Amycolatopsis sp. NBC_01480: one gene and its partner. The protein of the gene in region 1 binds, or shares a complex with, the protein of each later gene. Links are inferred from orthologs where the notes say so. Each region holds a gene or a part of one and is shown on either strand. Other genes may lie near its edges. The genes, in order: smc and OG371_RS43975.

What was found.
Region 2: the proteins of smc (region 1) and OG371_RS43975 are in contact, whole or in part, in a crystal structure (PDB 3ZGX), measured with the Bacillus subtilis proteins. The link is inferred for Amycolatopsis sp. NBC_01480 from one-to-one orthologs.

The regions. Positions count from the first base shown.
Region 1 is NZ_CP109442.1:5,422,532-5,426,974, reverse strand. Bases 124-4,264 are described here. They hold smc (chromosome segregation protein SMC), read right to left. Parts: upstream 3,924-4,264; coding sequence 324-3,923; downstream 124-323. Other genes in these bases: OG371_RS25930 (acylphosphatase), read right to left, coding at 4,249-4,264. Also shown: OG371_RS25940 (ESX secretion-associated protein EspG), read right to left, coding at 1-22; more of OG371_RS25930, read right to left, coding at 4,265-4,443. UniProt on the Bacillus subtilis protein: Required for chromosome condensation and partitioning.
Region 2 is NZ_CP109442.1:9,446,807-9,450,108, reverse strand. What follows is about bases 303-3,302. They hold OG371_RS43975 (segregation and condensation protein A), read left to right. Parts: upstream 303-1,334; coding sequence 1,335-2,270; downstream 2,271-3,302. Other genes in these bases: OG371_RS43965 (pseudouridine synthase), read left to right, coding at 3,216-3,302; scpB (SMC-Scp complex subunit ScpB), read left to right, coding at 2,324-3,226; OG371_RS43980 (cobyrinic acid a,c-diamide synthase), read left to right, coding at 931-1,335; OG371_RS43985 (ParA family protein), read left to right, coding at 303-934. Also shown: more of OG371_RS43985, read left to right, coding at 1-302. UniProt on the Bacillus subtilis protein: Participates in chromosomal partition during cell division. May act via the formation of a condensin-like complex containing Smc and ScpB that pull DNA away from mid-cell into both cell halves.

The DNA of each region.
Region 1 (4,443 bases):
ACACCGCGGCCGGCACCACCACCGGCTCGACGAGGACAGTCATTCGCCGGTGGAAACGAACAGCCGCCGCATTCCGGCGCACAGTGGTGGAACCCGCCGAGTCCGGCCTACCTGATTCCCCCGCACGAGTCCCCCTCGGTGCCAGTGTTTGCAATTGGTGACAAGTCAGCGTAACCGATCTTGGAACCAAGGCAAAAACGCTTCGGCCGAATGCGCAGAGCAAGACACAAACGCTATAGCCATCTATGCCATAGCGATTGTTTCCCGGACAACAGAAGAGGGCCTCCCGACCATGCTGCGGGAAGCCCTCTTCGTAACTCTGCTCAGGAAGCCGGCACCGGCTCCTCGGTCGCGCGCAGGCGCTGCGAGATCACCTTGGTGATGCCGTCGCCCTGCATGCTCACGCCGTAGAGCGCGTCGGCGATCTCCATGGTCGGCTTCTGGTGGGTGATGATGATCAGCTGCGAGGAGTCCCGCAGTTGCTCCAGCAGCCCGATCAGCCGGCGCATGTTGGTGTCGTCGAGCGCCGCCTCGACCTCGTCCATCACGTAGAAGGGCGAGGGGCGGGCGCGGAAGATGGCCACCAGCATGCCCACCGCCACCAGCGACTTCTCGCCACCGGAGAGCAGCGAGAGCCGCTTGACCTTCTTGCCCGGCGGCCGCGCCTCGACGTCCACGCCGGTGGCCAGCAGGTCGTTCGGCTGGGTGAGCACCATGCGGCCCTCGCCGCCGGGGAACAGCACGCTGAACACCGTCTCGAACTCGCGGGCGACGTCGGCGTACGCCGAGGCGAAGACCTCCAGGATCTTCTCGTCCACCTGCCGGATCACCGCCTCGAGGTCCTTGCGGGTGTCCTTGAGGTCTTCGAGCTGGGTGGAGAGGAACTTGTACCGCTCCTCCAGCGCCGCGAACTCCTCCAGCGCCAGCGGGTTCACCTTGCCCAGCAAGGAAAGGTCCTTCTCCGCGCGCTTGGCGCGGCGGGCCTGGGTGTCGCGGTCGTACGGCATCGGGGGCGGCGGGGTGACGTCCTCGCCGCGCTCCTTGGCCGCCTCGTACTCGGCCGTCTCGCCGGCGCTCGGCGGCACCGGCACGTCCGGGCCGTACTCGGCGACCAGGTCGTCCAGGCCGATGCCGAAGTCCTCGGCGATCTTGGCCTCGAGCGTCTCCAGCCGGAGCCGCTGCTCGGCACGCAGCACCTCGTCGCGGTGCACGGCGTCAGTCAGCTTCTCCAGTTCGCCGGACAGCTCGCGGACCTTGCCGCGGACGGCGGTCAGCGCCGTCTCCCGGGTCTGGCGCTGGGCCTGGGCCTCGTCGCGCTCGGCGGCCGCGCGCTGCACGGAGTGCTCGATCCGCTCCAGCGCCAGCTCACCGGCGTCGACCACCGCGTTCGCGATCTCGGCGCCCCGCTCACGGGCCTCGCGCGCCTTCGCCAGCCGCTCACGGGCCTGCTGCTCGGCGTGCGCGGCGCGGCGGAGCGATTCGGCGCGCCCGGCGATGCTGCGCGCCCGCTCCTCGGAGGTGCGCTGCGCCAGCCGCGCCTCCATCTCCTCCTGGCGGACCACGGTCAGCTGCGCCACGGCCTCGTCGCGCTCGGCGGTGTCCGGGTCGTCCTCGACCGGCTGCTCGGCGACGGCGGCGAGCCGCTCTTCCAGCTCGGCCAGCTGGGCCAGCGCCTGCTCGCGGCTCTGCTCGACCTTCGCGCGCTGCCCGGTGAGCCGCTCGACCTCCGCCTGCGCGGACCGCGCGGCCTGCTGCAACCGGTTGAGCCGCTCCGACGAACGCGCTTTGCGGACCTTCGCCTCACCGAGGGCGTCCTTGGCCTGGCTGACCTCTTCCCGGCGGGCCTGCTGCTCGGCGCGGGCGCCTTCCAGCTCGGCGGTGAACCGCTCCACCGCGCGCTCCGCGGTGCGCAGCCGGTCCCCCGCCTCGTCGACGGCGGCCTGGACCTCGATCACGCTCTCGCGCGCCGCGGACCCGCCGGCCACCCAGCCGGCCCCGAAAACGTCGCCCTCGGCAGTCACCGCGCGCACGTCCGGATGACTCGCGACGAGCTGACGCGCCGCCTCCAGCCCATTCACCAGCGCCAGCTTGTCGAGCGCGTGCTCGACCGCGGGACGCAGCTGCTCCGGTGCGCTGACCACCTCGCGGGCCCAGCGCGCGCCGTACGGCAGCATCGGCCAGCTACTGGTGTCCACAGTGGATGCAAAGCCGCCGAGCACGATGCCCGCACGGCCGGAATCGGTGTCCTTCAAGTACTTCAGCGCCTGCAGCGCCTGCTCCCCGCCGGCGATCGCGACGGCGTCGGCCACCGGCCCGAGCGCGGCGGCCAGCGCCACCTCGTGCCCCGGCTCGACGGTCAGCAGCGCGGCGACCGAGCCCAGCAGGCCGGGCAGCTCGTGGGACGCGCCGAGCAGCGCGCCCGCGCCGTCCTTGCGCTTGAGGCCCATCGAGAGCGCCTCGACCCGCGCGCGCTCCGAAGCGATCTCGCGCTCGGCGCCGCGCTCGGCCTTGACCAGCTCCTCGACCCGGGCCTTGGCGGCGTTGTTGGCCTCGACCGCGCGGTCGTGCCGCTGCATCAGCTCGGCGTCGTCGGAATCCTCGGCGCCGCCCTCGGCCTGCTCGACTTCCAGCTCCTCGACCGCGATCTCGGCGCGTTCGGCCGACTCTTCGAGGGAGACGGTGAGCCGGTCGATTTCGTCCGCGGTGGCACCGTTTTTACTGCGCAGCGCCTCGACCTGGCCGGTCAGCTTGGCCATGCCCTCACGGCGGTCGGCGATCGCGCGGACGGCGGCCCAGTGCGCGCGCTCCGCGGCCTGCACCCGCTGTTCGAGGTCTTCGCGCCGCAGCACGGTTTCGGCCAGCAGCTCGCGGGCCTCCATCACGGCCTCGTTGAGCTCCTGCTCCCGCTCGGCCACCTGCTCGGCCTCGGCCAGCAGCTCCTCCGGGTCACGCCCGCCGGTCGGCGCGGCGACATCGGAGGAAAGGTGCCGCTGGCGTTCGACGGCCAGCCGCACGGTGCCGCGCAGGCGCTCGGCCAGCGCGGAAAGCCGGTACCAGGTCTCCTGCGCGGTCTGCAGCTTCGGCGCGTCCTCGGCGAGCGAGGCCTCCAGCTCGGTTTCCTCCGCGGCGACGACTTCCAGCGCCTGCTCGACCTCGGCCCGGCGCTGACGGGCGGTGCGCTCGTCGGCCTCTTCCCTGGCGATGGAGCCGCGCTGGGTGACCAGGTCGTCGGCGAACAAGCGCAGCCGCGAGTCCCGCAGCTCCGACTGGACCCACTGCGCCTTGCGCGCGATCTCGGCCTGCTTGCCCAGCGGCTTGAGCTGGCGGCGCAGCTCCGTGGTGAGGTCGCCCAGCCGGTCCAGGTTGCCCTGCATGTTGGCGAGCTTGCGCAGGGTCTGTTCCTTGCGCTTGCGGTGTTTCAGGACGCCCGCGGCCTCTTCGATGAACGCGCGGCGCTCCTCGGGCTTCGACTCGAGGATCGCCGCCAGCTGCCCCTGCCCGACGATGACGTGCATCTCGCGGCCGATGCCGGAGTCCGACAGCAGTTCCTGCACGTCCATCAGCCGGCAGCGGTCGCCGTTGATCTCGTACTCGCTCGCGCCGTCGCGGAACATCCGGCGGGTGATGGAGACCTCGCCGTACTCGATGGGCAGCGCGCCGTCGGCGTTGTCGATGGTGAGCGTGACCTCGGCCCGGCCCAGCGGGGCGCGGCCCGCGGTGCCGGCGAAGATGACGTCCTCCATCTTGCCGCCGCGCAGGTCCTTCGCGCCCTGGGTGCCCATGACCCAGCGCAACGCGTCGAGGACGTTGGACTTGCCCGAGCCGTTCGGCCCGACCACGCAGGTGATCCCGGGCTCGAAGCGCAGCGTCGTGGCCGAGGCGAAGGACTTGAAGCCCTTCAGCGTCAAGCTTTTCAGGTGCACTTGGTGCGGACCCCTCTGGCCTCGGGTACTGGCTCTTCAATCGGTCCAGGCTACCTGGGCACCCGCGGTCACCGTGGGAGGCCGCCGGGCCGGGCGCGCCTAGCACAGAACCGGGCACCACGGCAACCCCTCTGGCCCCACCCGCCCCTCCGCTCACAGCCCGGCCCGATGCGCCCCAATGTGGCGTTCGGTGCGTGGAATCAGGGCTGGGCGCGCAGCGCCTCCGTTGAGGGTGGCGGTGGGGCAGGGCTGGAGCAACCAACGCCGCATTGGGGCGCTCAGCACCGCCGGGAGAGGAGCCGGAAGTGCCACTGAGCGGGAAACGTCAGCGCTCGGTGAAGCCCGTCAGCCCGCCCTTGGCCGCGGCCCAGCGCTCGACCACGTGATCCACGCTTCCGGGTGATTTCCCCGATCGAAGAGCGGCCAACAGCCGCTCACAGTGGTCTCGTATACCCTCCGCTACCACCTCAACACGGCCGTCGGGCAGGTTGCGGGCGAAGCCGATCAGGCCGAGTTCCAG
Region 2 (3,302 bases), 4.0 Mb from region 1 along the record:
CCAGGCGACCATCGCGACTCCGGCCGAGCACGACGGCGACGAGCCGTCCCGGCCGCTGAGCCGCGCGGAGCGAGCGCGGGCGAGGGCCAGGGAGCGCGAGGAGAGCGGGATCGGGCCCACCGGGCGGCCGCTGCGCGAGATCCCCGAGCCGGCGCCGCTGGAGCGGCACGGGCCGGCCAAGGTCCTGGCGATGTGCAACCAGAAGGGCGGCGTCGGCAAGACCACCTCGACGATCAACCTGGGCGCGGCGCTCGCCGAGTGCGGCCGCCGGGTGCTGCTCGTGGACTTCGACCCGCAGGGCGCGCTGTCGGTCGGGCTCGGCATCCAGCCGCACGAGCTCGACCAGACGGTCTACAACGTCATCATGGAGCGCTCGGTCAACGTCGAGGACGTGCTCCGCAAGACCCGCGTCGACGGCGTTGACCTGCTGCCGAGCAACATCGACCTGTCCGCGGCGGAGGTCCAGCTCGTCGCAGAGGTAGGGCGCGAGCACACGTTGTTACGGGTCCTTCGTCCGGTGATGAACGACTACGACTATGTTCTTGTCGACTGCCAGCCCTCGCTCGGCCTGCTGACGGTGAACGCACTGACCGCCGCGGACGGTGTGGTGATCCCGCTGGAATGCGAGTTCTTCAGTCTGCGAGGCGTTGCGCTCCTGATCGACACGATCGAGAAGGTGCAGGAACGGCTCAACCCCAAACTGGACATAGTCGGGATTCTCGCCACCATGTACGACCCGAGAACCCTGCATTCGAAGGAGGTCATGGCTCGCGTGGTGGAGGCATTCGGCGACACCGTGTTCGACACGGTGATCAACCGCACGGTGCGGTTCCCCGAGACGACGGTCGCGGGTGAGCCGATCACGACCTGGGCACCCAAGTCCGCCGGCGCGGCCGCTTATCGCGCGCTGGCCCGCGAGGTGATCGCTCGGTGAGCAGGCGCGCTTCCCTGCCCGGAGCGTCGGAGCTCTTCCGCCTCACCTCCAGCCCGTCGACGCCGGCGCTCGACCGCCCGCCCGTTCCCGCTCCGTCGGAGCCGCTGCCCGAGCCGGACCCGGAATCCGGGCAGCTCTCCCGCGCCGCCGCGCGCAGCGGCTCGGGCCGCACGAAGCACGACGCGAAGATCACCGTGTACGTGTCGGGCGACGAGCTGCTCGCGATGGAGCAGACCCGGCTGAACCTGCGGGCCAAGCACAGCCTGATCGTCGACCGCGGCCGGCTGGTGCGCGAGGCCGTCGCGGTGCTGCTCGCGGACTTCGACCTGCACGGCGAGGAGTCGGTGCTGGTCCGTCGATTGCGCGCGGGCGAGGACGACGAAGGCGAAACCGAGGGCTGATGGACGAACCGGCATCGGCCCAGCAGCCGGAGCCGGGCGCAGCGGCCCCGGAGGACTCGGCGGCGGACACGCCGATCCAGCACGAGACCGTGCACGGCGGGACCATCCCCGAAGGCATCGCCGAGGAACTGAGCACCTCGAAGTTCAAGGTCCACCTGGCCAACTTCGAGGGCCCGTTCGACCTGCTGCTGCAGCTGATCTCGCAGCACCAGCTGGACGTCACCGAGGTCGCGCTGCACCGCGTCACGGACGACTTCATCGCCTACACGCGCGCGCTCGGGGCGGACTGGAACCTCGACGAGACCACGGAATTCCTGGTCATCGCCGCGACTCTGCTCGACCTCAAGGCCGCGCGGCTGCTGCCGGCGGCAGAGGTGGAGAGCGAGGACGACCTGGCGCTGCTGGAGGCGCGGGACCTGCTGTTCGCGCGCGTGCTGCAGTACCGCGCCTACAAGCAGGTGGCGGCCCTGTTCGGCGAACTCGAGCAGGGCGCGCTGCGGCGCTACCCGCGCTCGGTGGCGCTGGAGGAGCGGTACGTCGGGCTGCTGCCCGAGGTGATGCTGGGCGTGACGCCGGAGAAGTTCGCGGAGATCGCCGTGGCGGTGTTCCGCCCCAAGCCGCCGCCGACGGTGTCGCTCGCCCACCTGCACATGGGCCGCGTGTCCGTCCGCGAACACGCGGCGCTGCTGCGCGTCAAGCTGGCCGCCGCCGGGCAGGCGACGTTCAAGGAACTGGTCGAGGACTGCGAGCACACGGTCGAGATCGTGGCGAGGTTCCTCGCGCTGCTGGAGCTGTACCGCGAATCGACGGTGCAGTTCGAACAGCTGGAGGCACTGGCCGAACTGCACGTCCGCTGGACGGGCGGCACCATGGCGGAGGCCTCGGCCGCCGCGGACCAGGACCGCACCCTGGCGGAGGAAGAGGAGTACGGGTGAGCACCGAAGACCCCACACCCGCCACCGACGGCGAGATCCCCGATCTTGACGCCTTGGCCGAGGTCGGCTTGGTCACTGAGGCGGGGGAGAGCAGCGACGCGGCTTCGCCGGACTACGAGGCTTCGGATGCCGCGGCTGACGAAGCGGTTGCGCTGAGCGAAGCATCTTCGGAGGACGAAGCGGCTTCGCTGGGCGAAGCGGTCCCTGCGACCGACGAGACTTCGCTTGATGAAGCGCCGTCTTCGGATGAGGCAGCCGCCCAACCCGAAGCACCCCAGCAAGAAACCCCGGCAGAGCCCGCAACCGACTCCACAGCAGAGTCCACAAGCGACTCCACCAACGAAGACCAGCTGCCCCCCGACGACCCCGAGTCCGACCTCGTCGCCGCCGGGGACGAGAACGAGTTGCCCGACGTCAGTTCCGACGAGGCGCTCGAGGCGGCGCTCGAGGCGTTGCTGCTGGTGGTCGACTCGCCGATCAACGAGGAGTCGCTCGGGGATACCGTCGGGGTGTCGGTGGCGCGGGTCACCGTCGCGCTGCGGACGATGGCGCAGAAGTTCACCGAGCGGGCCAGCGGGATCGACCTGCGGCGAGTCGGTGAGGGGTGGCGGTTCTACACTAGGGACACCTACGCCCCGTTCGTGGAGAAGCTCCTGCTGGACGGCCAGCGGTCGAAACTGACCAGGGCCGCGCTGGAGAGCCTCGCCGTGATCGCGTACCGGCAGCCGGTGACCAGGGCCAGGGTCGCCGCGGTGCGGGGCGTGAACGTGGACGGCGTGATCCGGACGCTGCTCGCGCGCGGGCTCATCGAGGAGATGGGCACCGACCCCGAGACGACCGGAACGCTGTACGTGACGACCGAGCTGTTCCTGGAGCGACTGGGGCTGTCGTCACTGAACGACCTGCCCCCGATCGCTCCGTTGCTACCCGAAGTGGACACCATCGATGACATCTGACGAACACGCCGACGGCGTCCGGCTGCAGAAGGTCCTTTCCCAGGCCGGCGTCGCCTCACGGCGCGCGGCCGAGGAC